One region of the Bacillus sp. VA13 genome, then DNA from elsewhere that is predicted to be linked to it. Evidence: riboswitches for the same ligand, from Rfam matches in the RefSeq annotation. Region 1 holds a riboswitch; each other region holds the start of a gene.
The links. A riboswitch is a leader RNA that binds a small molecule or an ion and turns the genes downstream of it on or off. The one in region 1 is predicted to bind S-adenosylmethionine.
Positions count from the first base shown of each region.

Region 2: linked by a shared signal. The riboswitch ahead of AC0C66_RS00500 (phosphoadenylyl-sulfate reductase) and the one ahead of AC0C66_RS14015 (bifunctional homocysteine S-methyltransferase/methylenetetrahydrofolate reductase) in region 1 are both predicted to bind S-adenosylmethionine.
Region 3: linked by a shared signal. The riboswitch ahead of AC0C66_RS02005 (2-hydroxyacid dehydrogenase) and the one ahead of AC0C66_RS14015 (bifunctional homocysteine S-methyltransferase/methylenetetrahydrofolate reductase) in region 1 are both predicted to bind S-adenosylmethionine.
Region 4: linked by a shared signal. The riboswitch ahead of mtnK (S-methyl-5-thioribose kinase) and the one ahead of AC0C66_RS14015 (bifunctional homocysteine S-methyltransferase/methylenetetrahydrofolate reductase) in region 1 are both predicted to bind S-adenosylmethionine.

Region 1 is NZ_JBVQPP010000003.1:395,239-398,447, reverse strand. It holds gene AC0C66_RS14015 (bifunctional homocysteine S-methyltransferase/methylenetetrahydrofolate reductase) at 1-1,638, opposite strand, end outside; SAM riboswitch class I at 1,729-1,846, opposite strand; gene AC0C66_RS14010 (YajQ family cyclic di-GMP-binding protein) at 1,954-2,445, opposite strand; partial or broken gene AC0C66_RS14005 (CvfB family protein) at 2,544-3,209, shown strand, end outside.
Region 2 is NZ_JBVQPP010000001.1:96,036-99,244, forward strand. It holds gene pyrF (orotidine-5'-phosphate decarboxylase) at 1-488, shown strand, start outside; gene pyrE (orotate phosphoribosyltransferase) at 485-1,117, shown strand; SAM riboswitch class I at 1,262-1,367, shown strand; gene AC0C66_RS00500 (phosphoadenylyl-sulfate reductase) at 1,532-2,233, shown strand; gene cysP (sulfate permease) at 2,245-3,209, shown strand, end outside.
Region 3 is NZ_JBVQPP010000001.1:486,874-490,082, forward strand. It holds gene AC0C66_RS02000 (FGGY-family carbohydrate kinase) at 1-483, opposite strand, end outside; gene AC0C66_RS02005 (2-hydroxyacid dehydrogenase) at 501-1,526, opposite strand; SAM riboswitch class I at 1,620-1,711, opposite strand; gene AC0C66_RS02010 (molybdopterin oxidoreductase family protein) at 1,859-3,209, shown strand, end outside.
Region 4 is NZ_JBVQPP010000003.1:158,345-161,553, reverse strand. It holds gene mtnA (S-methyl-5-thioribose-1-phosphate isomerase) at 1-526, opposite strand, end outside; gene mtnK (S-methyl-5-thioribose kinase) at 534-1,727, opposite strand; SAM riboswitch class I at 1,837-1,991, opposite strand; gene AC0C66_RS12680 (carbon-nitrogen family hydrolase) at 2,075-2,854, opposite strand; gene mtnE (methionine-glutamine aminotransferase) at 2,949-3,209, shown strand, end outside.

The DNA.
Region 1 (3,209 bases):
TTCGCGAATAGAGTCAGATAGCTTAATGCCCGGAATTTCATTGTGGATGAATTCAGCATTTCGGCTGCTTGTGAGTGGCATAATGCCGATATAGATCGGTGTCTTCAGATGCTTTGTTTCGTTATGGATATCGACAAGCTGCTGCTCGGAATAGACAGGCTGTGAAACGAAATAATCGGCGCCGCAATCTATTTTTTTCTCCAGCCGTTTTACCGCTTTATCCAGATGGCGGACATTAGGATTAAATGCGGCGGCGACTGAGAAATTCGTTTTCTTGCCAAGCGGTTTTCCAGACAGGGACAGTCCTTCGTTGAATTGTTTGATCAGCCTGATTAAATCAAAGGATGTTAAATCATACACAGACGTCGCACCCGGAAAATCCCCGATTTTAGAAGGATCGCCCGTAATGGCCAGCACGTCATTCAGCCCTAACGTATCCAGACCCATTAAATGTGACTGCAAGCCGATAATATTTCGGTCACGGCATGTAATATGGACAAGAGAGCGCATATCGAGCTGTTGCTTCACAAGGGCGCCGCAGGCAACATTGCTGATCCGCGGAGTAGCCAGGGAATTGTCAGCGAGGGTCAGGGCGTCGATTCCCGCTTCTTTTAATTCAGCAGCAGCAGACAGAAATTTGTCGAAACTCAATTTTTTCGGCGGGTCCAGCTCTACGATAATGGAGCGTTTTTCCGCTGCGATCTCATTCAGGCCGGGCTCTGTCCGCTCATGCTGAACAGAAATGAATTCCTTCGCCCGGGTTTTGACTTCTTTTTCTGTAATCGGAGCAAGCCCGCCAACCGCTTCTGCCATCGCCTGGATGTGATTCGGCGTGGTGCCGCAGCAGCCGCCGATAATCCGCGCGCCTTGCTTGCGGAATTCTGACGCGCTGTTTTGAAAATACGTGTCGTCTGTTTCATAGACGAGCCGGCCTTCTTCAAGCGAGGGAAGACTGCTGTTCGGATAAACTGATAAGAACACGTCATCAAAAATCGGCACTTCGCTAAGCGCTTCAATCATGTGATAAGGGCCGAGCCGGCAGTTAATGCCGACGATATCAGCTCCGAGATCCGCGATCGATCGCAATGCTTCAGAAAGCAGTGTTCCGTCCTGCAGTACGCCTTGCTCATGCATGGAGACATTCAGCATAATCGGAAGGCCAGTCTCTTTGCGCGCGATTTTTAGCACTTCACGGGCTTCTTCCAAATCATAATACGTTTCTAACAGCAAGCCATCTGGCTCTTCATGCAGCAGCAGGTACAGCTGCTCGCGAAAGCTGCGTTTGATTTCGTCAAGGCTGTACGCGTTTTTATTAAAGGTACGGATGCCGCCCATCGTCCCCAGCACGTACGCATCGCCTGCTGAAGCCCGCGCGATTTTTACCGCCTCCTGATTCATTTTTTTGATGTCATCCTCAAGCCCGTGTCTGGATAATTTAATATAATTGGCCCCGTACGTATTTGTTTGAATGATGTTGGCTCCAGCCTCAACGTACGCTTTATGTATGCGCTGAATTTCCTCCGGCTTTGAAATGTTGAGCTCCTCAAAGCACCTGTCAATGCCATAGGAGTAGAGGAGCGTCCCCATGGCGCCGTCGCCAATTAACACCTGTTTTTGCAAATCTTCTAAAAGTCCCATTGTTTGCCTCCTTTATTCACATTCAGCAAGGAAAAAAGAGAAATAAAAAAAGTCCTCTTAAGAAGAAGACTTTGTCAGTGATTTTGTCTCTTCTTATCTTCCAAGCTGTTCGAGCTTGCTGGATTTAGCACCTTGGTCATGGCTGATCGCCATTACACCGGTTGCTGAAGCTTCGTCGGGCCAGTCCCTCTGCTTCTCTTGATAAGAACGGATATAAAATTTTCGTGTTCAGGAAGTGCCCTAAAGATGCCTGGCATTTTCCCTTTCTCCAAATTTACCGAAAATAAAGACAATAATCAATAGGATTCAGAAAATTTATCTGAAATTTATAAATTGAACGTCAATTGGCAGATCCGCGCCCCGCACTGCTGTGATAATCTGCTGCAGGTCATCCTTGTTTTTTCCGGTGACGCGCACTTGATCATCCTGCACTTGAGACTTTATTTTCAGTCCGGAGTTTTTGATGATGGTATTGATTTTTTTGGCGTTGTCCTTGTCAATGCCTTGAACAAGTTTTGCACGCTGGCGCACCGTTCCGCCTGACGCGCTTTCAACCTTGCCGTAATCAATGTTTTTTGTCGGCACGTTTCGTTTAATTAATTTACTGACCAGTACATCTTTCAGCTGGCTTAATTTAAATTCGTCATCAGAAACGAGGACAAGCTCCTCTTTATCTAAAGAAATGTCGCTTTTGCTTCCTTTAAAGTCATAGCGTGTGCTGATTTCTTTCAGTGCGATTTGAATCGCATTTTGCACTTCGGGCAATTCCACCTTTGATACAATATCAAATGAACTTTCTTTTGCCATATGAAAACCTCCATAACATTTAACTTATGTGTTGATTATAGTAGAATAAAGAGAAACTTCCAACAGAACAAAGAATCAATTTGTGATGATTGGAAAAAATGTTAACAGAATCCGCAGAAAAATAAGCGGAACAGGAAGGACGATAGCATGAGACCAGGGCAGCAATTAACCTTGAGTATAGATCACCAAACTGACTTCGGTTACTTTTTAACCGACGGAGAAGATACGATTCTCTTACATAACAGTGAAATAACTGAGGATATCGAAGACAGAGATGAGGTAGAGGTCTTTATATACGTGGACCAGCAGGAAAGACTTGCGGCCACGATGAAAATTCCGGTCATCAGCGCTGATGAGTACGGCTGGGTCGAAGTGGTGGATAAAGTGGAAGATATGGGCGTTTTCGTTGATGTCGGCTTATCTAAGGATGCGCTTGTTGCAACTGAGCATTTGCCGCCATACGAGGATGTCTGGCCGCAAAAAGGGGATAAGCTCTACTGTATGCTGAAAGTGACGAACCGGGGGCGCATGTTTGCGAAACCAGCGCCTGAAGATATCATCAGCGAACTGTTTACCGACGCTTCAGAAGATCTGATGAATAAAGAGCTGACAGGTACGGTGTACAGATTAATCGCAACGGGTTCATTCATCATCACAGACGACGGTATCCGCGGTTTTATCCATCCGTCAGAAAGAAAAGAGGAGCCAAGACTCGGCTCAAGAATCACGGGACGGGTGATTCAAGTAAAAGAAGACGGTTCAGT
Region 2 (3,209 bases), on a different contig from region 1:
CCGGTCTCGGGGTGGACCTCGTCAATGTTCATGCGGCCGGAGGCAAAAAAATGATGCAAGCAGCTCTGGAAGGCTTAGAAGAAGGAACGCTTTCCGGAAAAAAACGCCCGTCACTTATCGCGGTAACCCAGCTGACAAGTACATCTGAACAAATGATGAAGAATGAACTGCTGATCGAAAAGCCTCTGATCGACACGGTCGTGCACTACAGCAAGCTGGCAGAAGAAAGCGGGCTTGATGGAGTGGTCTGCTCTGTTCATGAAGCACAAGCCATTTACCAAGCGGTGTCGCCTTCATTTCTGACTGTCACTCCGGGGATCAGGATGTCAGAGGACGCTGCGAATGACCAAATCCGCGTAGCGACACCTGCAATTGCAAAAGAGAAAGGTTCATCAGCGATTGTGGTAGGACGCTCGATTACCAAAGCGAAAGACCCAGTAAAAGCCTATGAAGCTGTCAGACTCGAATGGGAGGGAATCAAATCATGAAACAAATCATCGCAAAACATCTATTAGACATCCAAGCTGTATTTTTACGCCCGAACGAGCCATTTACATGGGCAAGCGGCATTTTATCGCCAATCTACTGTGACAACCGCCTTACGCTATCTTTCCCGGAGGTCAGAAATGATGTCGCCTCAGGTATCAGCAAGCTTGTCGAAGAGCATTTTCCTGAAGCTGAAATGATTGCGGGAACAGCTACAGCCGGTATTCCTCATGCTGCTCTGGCGGCTGACCGTTTGAATCTTCCGATGTGTTATGTGAGAAGCAAGCCGAAAGCGCACGGAAAAGGCAATCAGATTGAGGGAGCTGTTCAAAAGGGGCAAAAAACTGTCGTTATTGAAGACTTAATCTCCACAGGAGGAAGCGTACTTGAAGCTGCGGCAGCTTTACAAGCGGCTGGCTGTGAAGTGCTCGGTGTCGTCTCCATTTTTACGTACGGGCTCCCTAAAGCGCAGGAAGCCTTCGCAAAGGCAGAACTTCCATACTACTCTTTAACTGATTACGATACGCTCACAGAGGTCGCGCTCGAAAACGGAAATATTCATTCGGACGATCTAGAAAAGCTGAAAACGTGGAAACGAAATCCCGAGTCAAAAGATTGGTTTAAAAAATAAGAAATAAATTTCGGTGATGTATAGAGGCTTCAAAGCCTTGTTGTACTTGGAAACAGGCCACTCGGCCTGTTTTTTTATTAATCCTATAAAAAAAGTCGGGTTGACTTATGTTAGAATTGTGCTAAAATTTACTACAAATCTAAAAACTTATCAAGAGCGGCTGAGGGACTGGACCTATGAAGCCCGGCAACCTGCATAGTTTGTAAGGTGCTACTTCCAGCAAAATGAATTCCATTTTGAAAGATAAGGGCTACATGCTGTTCCTGTCTTTCTTTCCGCCGGATTGAAAGTTTTTTATTTTAAGAGGAAAAAAGGCTGTTTGTGATAACAGCAGCCGCGCATCACATTACAATTGGGAAAAGACAACCGGCAGAAAGCTACTGTTTGTTTGTCTCCGAAAGGAGGAAAGAAGAAATGTTAACGTACGATAATTGGGAAGAACCAACGATTACATTTCCGGAAGACGACCCTTATAAAGGAGCGCTTTCAGTTTTAAAGTGGGCATACGGCCATTACGGCAATCAGCTTGTTTATGCCTGCAGTTTCGGAATTGAGGGAATCGTTCTGATTGACTTAATTTATAAAGTAAAAAAAGACGCAGAGATTGTGTTTCTTGATACAGGACTTCATTTTAAAGAAACCTATGAAACGATTGAACGAGTGAAAGAGCGTTATCCGGGTCTTAATATCATCCTGAAAAAACCAGACCTTACCCTTGAGGAGCAAGCCGAAGAACATGGTGACAAACTGTGGGAAAGAGAGCCGAATCAGTGCTGCTATCTTAGAAAGGTTGTTCCTTTAAGAGAGGCGCTTTCAGGACATCCAGCCTGGCTTTCCGGTCTGCGCCGCGATCAAGGGCCAAGCCGTGCCAATACGAATTTCTTAAACAAAGATGAAAAATTCAAATCAGTAAAAGTATGCCCGCTTATCCATTGGACTTGGAAAGACATTTGGAGATACACATCCCGGAATGAGCTGGACTACAATCCGCTTCATGATCAAGGATATCCTAGTATTGGCTGCGCGCCTTGCACGGCTCCTGCTTTTACCGCAGAGGATTTACGTTCAGGCAGATGGAATGGTATGGCGAAAACAGAATGCGGACTGCATGAATAAGGAGCTGCAAAATGGAACTAGCCGCTATTTTATTTAGCTTGTTTTTCGCGATGAATATTGGTGCAAGCGGCGCTGCAGCTTCGATGGGAGTTGCTTACGGCTCTGGAGCCATTAAAAAGAAAACCTACGCTTTGATCCTATGCGCAGTCGGTGTGCTGGCCGGGGCGGTCATTGGCGGGGGCGAGGTTGTAAAAACCATCAGCTCCGGGATTATCCCCGAGCAGACGATTACACTGACGATTGTTTGCATCATTATTGGAGCCGCTGCGCTGTCGCTCTTTACGGCTAATCTTCTCGGCATTCCTTTGTCGACAAGTGAAGTAACAGTCGGCGCAGTTGTCGGCGTGGGAGTGGCTTACAAAGTATTGTTTGTGAACAACCTGCTGGTCATTGTGTCGTTTTGGGTTTTTGTCCCGCTGTTCGCTTTCGGTTTCACATATTTTGTATCTAAGCTGTTTCGTTATTTTAAGATTGAAATTAAATCTTCTAAAAAGCAAAAAATCCTTGGCATTGTTTTGTTAGGTGCCGGATTTTTTGAAGCATTCTCTGCCGGTATGAACAATGTGGCGAATGCCGTTGGCCCGTTAGTGGCGGCCGGTGTGCTGGATGTAACGAAAGGAACCTTATACGGGGGAGCTTTTGTTGCTCTTGGCGCGTTGTTATTAGGCCGGCGGGTGTTAGAAACAAACGGGAAGAAAATTACGAGATTCTCAAAAGGAGAAGGCATTCTCTTATCCGGTACAGGAGCCGGACTGGTGATCATCAGTTCTGTATTTGGGATGCCGGTGCCCTTGGCGCAAGTCACGTCATCGTCTATTATCGGAATAGGCATGGCAAAAAACGGTCCGAACGTGTTCCATAAACAAGTTGTTCAAACGATGCTGAAGGTATGGATTGTATCGCCGTTTTTATCTTTATCAATTTCTTATCTGCTTGTATCCTTGTTTTTAAAAGCGGATTATTATTCAATCTTTAT
Region 3 (3,209 bases), on a different contig from region 1:
CACCCAATCACTGATGCTTGTAAAACTAGCAGTCTTTTCCCATAAAAAGGGCTGACGCTGTTTTAAACCATAAAGCTTGAGCGCAGAAAAAAGTGCAGTCGGGAGGCGGCCTGTGCGGATGTATATTTCTTCCTGATTGGGTATACTCTCCTCCCACTCACGGCCGCGATTATCAATGTTCGGCAGCCCGAGAAAAGAGTCGCCATTTTGATCGATCAGAACAATCCCCTGTCTTTGACTTGTCGATGTCAAACCAATAATGTCAATATCACCTGAACGAGAAAGCGCACGTTTTGCCAGTTTCATCACTTGCTTCCACAGCACCTGAGGAGAAAAATAACGGCTGTCCGGGTAAAGCGTCTCGGTAGCATACACGATGTCCTCCCTTTCAACCGTTTGAACGCTGCCCGATACACTTACGACCGCTACTCTCGCATTCCCTGTGCCGATATCAAAAACGAGATAGCCTTTTTGTTTTTTCATTCCTGTAACCTCCTCTCTTAAACCTCTGTTTTCAGCTCATCTTTGTTATACAGTGTCGGAATATTAAGAGTTTTTTCAACCTTCCACTTTTTGAGGGCTTCGTTCAGGATCGTCACGTGATGATCTTCTACTTCAAAGGTTGCTCCAGCGAGATGCGGTGTTGCCAGAACATTAGGCAATGAAATGTATTCGTAATCTGATTCCTCTGGAGGTTCATGATAAAAAACGTCTAAAATCGCTCCTCTGATTTTTTGTTCTTTTAATACAGATAAAAGATCTTCACGGTTTACCACAACTGCTCTTGAAGTATTGACGAAAATCGCACTCTCTTTCATCAGATCAAAATACTTCCGATCAATAAGTCTCAGTGTTTTCTCAGTACGAGGCAGATGGACAGAAACGATATCACTGTCTGAAAACACCGTTTTGAGAGATACTTTTTCATACAGCGGATGATCGTCTTGTACGTATGGATCGTAATACTTTACTTTACAGTCAAACGCTGTCAGCAGTTTTGCAATCCTTTGACCAACCGCGCCGAACCCAACCATGCCGACCGTTTTTCCCGTTAATTCGTTCCCTTTAAATTTGACATAAGCCTGCAAGTAATCGCTGTCCCATTTTCCATCCTTCAGCCATTGATTAGAGGAGCTGGTATGGCGGAGAAAGGAAATCACATTACCGATAAACATTTCAGCAACCGCTTGTGCATTCCGCCCGGGTGTATAGAAAACGGGTATACCTCTTTTTGATGCTGCGGCCACATCCACATTGGATGGCATTCCTCTGCACACGCCCACAAATGAAAGTTCTGGAACAGATGCAAATACGCTGTCTGTTACTTGATCAAGCTCAGTAATCAAGCCTGTCGCATTTGTTGCTTTTAGCAGCTGAATGAGTTCATCTTCCCCGTATGCCCGGCCTTGTTCCTTCCAGGGATGATAAGTAACTGAGCCGAACAATTTTTCAAGCTCTTTTCGTCCTTCTTCGTTGTACGGTGCCGTAACCAAAACCGTCATGGTGCAAAACATCCTTTTCATCATATTTTTTCATAAAAAAATCTCTTTCCGAAGATGGAAAGAGATTCATGTATAAGCGTGCCCTGTTTACAGACAGACGCTGGTATAAACCTTGCTTTCCTATCTTTCAAGCTGACGCTTGCTGGAATTGGCACAATAATGTTGCCGAGGTTTCATAGGGCCAGTCCCTCCACCTCTCTGGATAGAAAATGTTGAGTATGTAATTTTCAGAATGAAGAATACGTTTATCATAAAGAAGTCTCAGATTGATGTCAATCTCTTTTTTCAGAATTGACGTTATCATCCGAAATGTTATAATTCTTACAAAATATCTAACTAGAGAGAGGAACTGGGCCATGAAATCTTTTGCCACACAACAAAACGGCATTTTTAAATCCGTTTGCTCGCTTGACTGCCCGGATCAGTGCGGATTGTTAATACATAAAAAAGACGGAAAAATTGTGAAAGTCCAAGGTGATCCTGATCATCCTGTCACAGCCGGAAACATATGCAACAAAGTCCGAAACATGACGGAGCGCATCTATGATGAAAAGCGGCTGACTACACCGCTTAAACGGACAGGTGCGAAAGGCCAAGCGATATTCGAACCGATTTCTTGGGAAGAGGCAATCGATACCATTACCTCCCGCTGGAAACAGCTGATTGATGAAGAGGGAGCTGAAAGCATACTTCCGTACAGCTTTTACGGAAATATGGGGAAATTAACAGCTGAAGGTATGGACCGCCGCTTCTTTTACCGCATGGGTTCGAGCCAGCTCGAAAGGACGATTTGCAGCAAAGCAGGATCAGAGGGCTATAAATATACAATGGGTATAAGTGCGGGAATTGATCCTGAGAAAACCATTCATACGAAACTATTTATTTTTTGGGGAATCAACGCGGTCAGTACAAATATGCACCAAATTACTATCGCCCAAAAAGCACGAAAACAAGGTGCCAAAATTGTCGTGATTGATGTTCATAAAAACCAGACAGGACGTCTTGCAGATTGGTTTATTCCCATAAAACCCGGAACCGACAGCGCACTTGCTCTTGGCATCATGCACATCTTATTTAAAGAAAACCTTCATGATGAAGCATTTCTGTCTGAATACACAGTCGGCTATGAAGAGCTCCGTGAACACGTGAAACAGTATGATCCGGAAAAGGTATCACTGATCACCGGTGTCAGCACCGAAGATATGTATCAGCTGGCAAGAATGTACGGCGAAACCTCCCCTGCTTTTATTAGAATCGGAAACGGACTTCAACACCACGATAACGGCGGGATGATTGTACGGACGATTGCCTGTCTTCCGGCGGTTACTGGCCAATGGCTGCACACAGGGGGCGGCGCAATTAAGCATAACAGCGGAATTTTAGAATATAACACAAATGCCTTGCAGCGGCCTGACTTACTGAAGGGGCGCACACCGAGATCATTTAATATGAATCAGCTGGGCAAAGTGCTTTTGGAAACAGATCCGCCGATTCGTTCTCTTTTTATTTACGGGACGAATCCAGCCGTTGTCGCTCCAGAAGCGAATAAAGTCAGACAGGGCTTGCTGCGGGAAGACTTGTTTACTGTGGTTCATGATTTATTTTTAACGGAAACGGCTGCATATGCGGACATTGTACTGCCTGCAACATCCGCTTTTGAAAATACTGATTTTTATACCTCCTACTGGCACCATTACATTCAGCTTC
Region 4 (3,209 bases), 240 kb from region 1:
GAGCGAGCGCCGTTCCATAGCGGCTTGTCGCGATAGAGCCGGCATTGCAGATCGTCATAATCCGGTCGCCTTTTTTGAAAAGCTGCAAGGCGTTTTGGCCGATCATCCGGCACGTCTCCTCATCCTCGACCTGAATCTGAATCGCTTCATGGACAAGGTTTGTTTTTGCTTCATTTACGGAAATGGCGTTTTCGATTGAACGACTCAGTCTCTCAAGCGCCCAAGATAAATTAATGGCGGTAGGCCGTGAGCTGTTTAAATATTGTTTGATATCTTCCAGTCTGCGGCGGAATTCGGTGACATCATCTATTTCAATGTCTTTTGCAGCAAGCGCAAGTCCGAAGGCAGCCGTAATGCCGATGGCCGGGGCGCCTCTTACTTTGAGCGTGACGATGGCGTCAAATACATCCTCTTTCGTCGTCAGCTCCAAATATTCTGTCACGTCAGGAAGCTTTTGCTGATTTAAAATGGTAATGGCTGTTTCCTTCCATTCAACAGAACGGGGAACAGCAAATGAATGGGTCATGAATGGATCATTCCTTTACAAGTAACTTAAATAATTCAATAACATCCGTTATCGTTTTGAATTCCGAGCGTTTTTCGATAAAGGCTGTGCCTGTTTCGAGCGCCAGCCGTTTTCTGCCGATTCGTTTATCAAACGGCACGATTGTATCCAGATCAGCCACATGGGCAAGGCCGATCGCGCGGCGGATCAGCTCGCAGCCCGCAAACCCGATCGCCTCTTCAAATATATGACTGAGCGTATCAGTAAGGTACCCGTCGATTTTGGCGTAAACATCCAGACTATCCTTTTCCCACGCTTCAGTGAATGTCTTTTGAAATGTTTCCCAGACCTGCTTGACATGGTGATATAACGGCTCTCTGTCACCCCCGTCACGGCCGAGTGCGTTCAAAAATAAGTTGGCAATAAATTGGCCTACATCAAAGCCGATCGGTCCGTAAAAAGCAAATTCAGGATCAATCACCTTTGTTTCATGTTCGCTGGCAAAAATGCTTCCTGTGTGCAGATCACCATGAATCAGCGTTTCTGCCGATGTTAAAAACGACTTTTTCAGCTTAGCGGCTTCGATTTTGACGTTGTCATTATTCCAAAGCTTCTCGACAAAAGGACGAAGCTCTTCTTCAAAATCATTTGTGTCATGGTCAAAGAAAGGGTCTGTAAAGACAAGTCTTTCCGTAATGTCGCACAGCTCCGGATTTGTAAACTGTTTAACAAGCTGTTTTTTTACCTTGGGTTCAAGCGCGTAATCTGATGAATAGAAAAGGGTCTTTCCTAAAAATTCACCGATGTGCTGTGACAGATGCGGATAATGTTCACCCTCAATGAGTCCTTTTCTTACGATTTTAAGGTGAGAGAGATCCTCCATGACGGTAACCGCCATTTCTGTATCAGAATAAAACACTCTTGGAACGAGATGAGGGACATGCTCGCCCTGTCGGATGAGAGCGCTGCTTTCGATTCTTGCGCGATCGATTGTCAGCGGCCAGCTTTCTCCGACGACTTTTGCATAAGGAACCGCCTGTTTAATGATCAAAGCTCTATCATGTTCTTGATCATAAATATGAAAAACGTAATTTAAGTTGCCGTCGCCGATCTCCTGGCATGTCAGCGTGCTTTTGCTTGGAAATAAGCCAAGCCTCACCGCCAACGCCACAGCGGAGCTTTCATTTAACGTTTCGTATAAAGGTGTTTTTGTGACTGCCATTGTCATAACCTCCAATTATGTAATCTCTTGATATGTTTGCAGCTGTATGGTATGGCCGTAAAAAAGCCTCCTTCTCAGAGAGAAGGAGGCTTAACATGTATGTCCGCCTCTCTTATCTCTCAGATCAGATCTGATGGAATTAGCACCGTGCCTTAGAGACGAGCGTCTCGGCGCGAAAAAGATGCGCCCCATTTCGCAATGGAATTACGGTCGGTTGCTGTTGGGGTCAAAAGGCCAAATCCCTCGCCCAACTCTCGATAAGAGAATATATTCACTTGTTAAACAATTCTAATTTATCAGTTGATGAACATAGTAACAGGTGTTTTATCAAGTTGTCAATATATTTTTTAATATAAATCTTTTCTGATATCATCGAAAACAGGAATGCTCTCTCGTACCTTAACGCTTTCCTTAAGGTCGATTTCAGCTCGGACAATGCCTTCTTCCCGGCCGCCTTCAGAAAGTACACGCCCCCATGGATCAATAATCAGGCTATGCCCGGCAAATTCATTATCTGGATTTGAACCAGTACAATTGCAGGCAGCGACAAAGCATTGATTTTCAATGGCCCGGGCAATAAGCAGGCTTTTCCAATGATCAAGGCGGGGAAGAGGCCATTCCGCAGAAATAAACAGCACGTTGGCACCTTTTATCGTATGTTTTCTGATCCACTCCGGAAAACGGATATCGTAACAGATCAGTCCTGAGCTTTTGACTCCATCAAGCTCAAAGTATCCGTCTTCGGAACCGGCTGATAAATACACATGCTCATCCATCAGCTGAAAAAGATGGGCTTTTCGATACTCTTTAATGATTTGTCCTTTCTTATCGGCGATGTACATTGTATTATAAACATCAGAATCATTTCTGACTGCGACCGATCCGGCGACAATATGAACGCCATGTTTTTTTGCTGTTTTCTTCAGCCAGCACTGAGCAGAATGCCCGTCTTCATCAGCGAGCTTATCAAGGTTGGCCAAGTCATATCCGGTCGTCCATAATTCAGGAAGAACAAGAACATCAGCATGTTTGCTTTCTTTTTCAATCAAAAATTCAGCCTTTTTTATATTTTCCGAAGGTTTACCGTATGAAATATCAAATTGAAGACAAGATATCGTCCATTTCATCTTTTTAACACCCCAAATTTTTCTTTACTTTTTTCATTTAACCATATATGATGATGGACTATCATTTCAAGATTTTTTTAGAAGGTGAGAATTGATGAAATTTGAACAGTCTCATGTATTGAAAGAATTGCCTAAACAATTCTTCGCTTCTCTGGTGCAGAAAGTGAACCGAAAGCTCGCAGAAGGACACGACGTCATCAATCTCGGACAGGGAAATCCGGATCAGCCGACTCCGGAACATATCGTCGAGGAAATGAAACGAGCCGTTGCGGATCCTGAAAATCATAAATACTCGTCTTTTCGCGGCTCATATAGTCTGAAATCAGCCGCAGCAGCATTTTATAAACGAGAATAC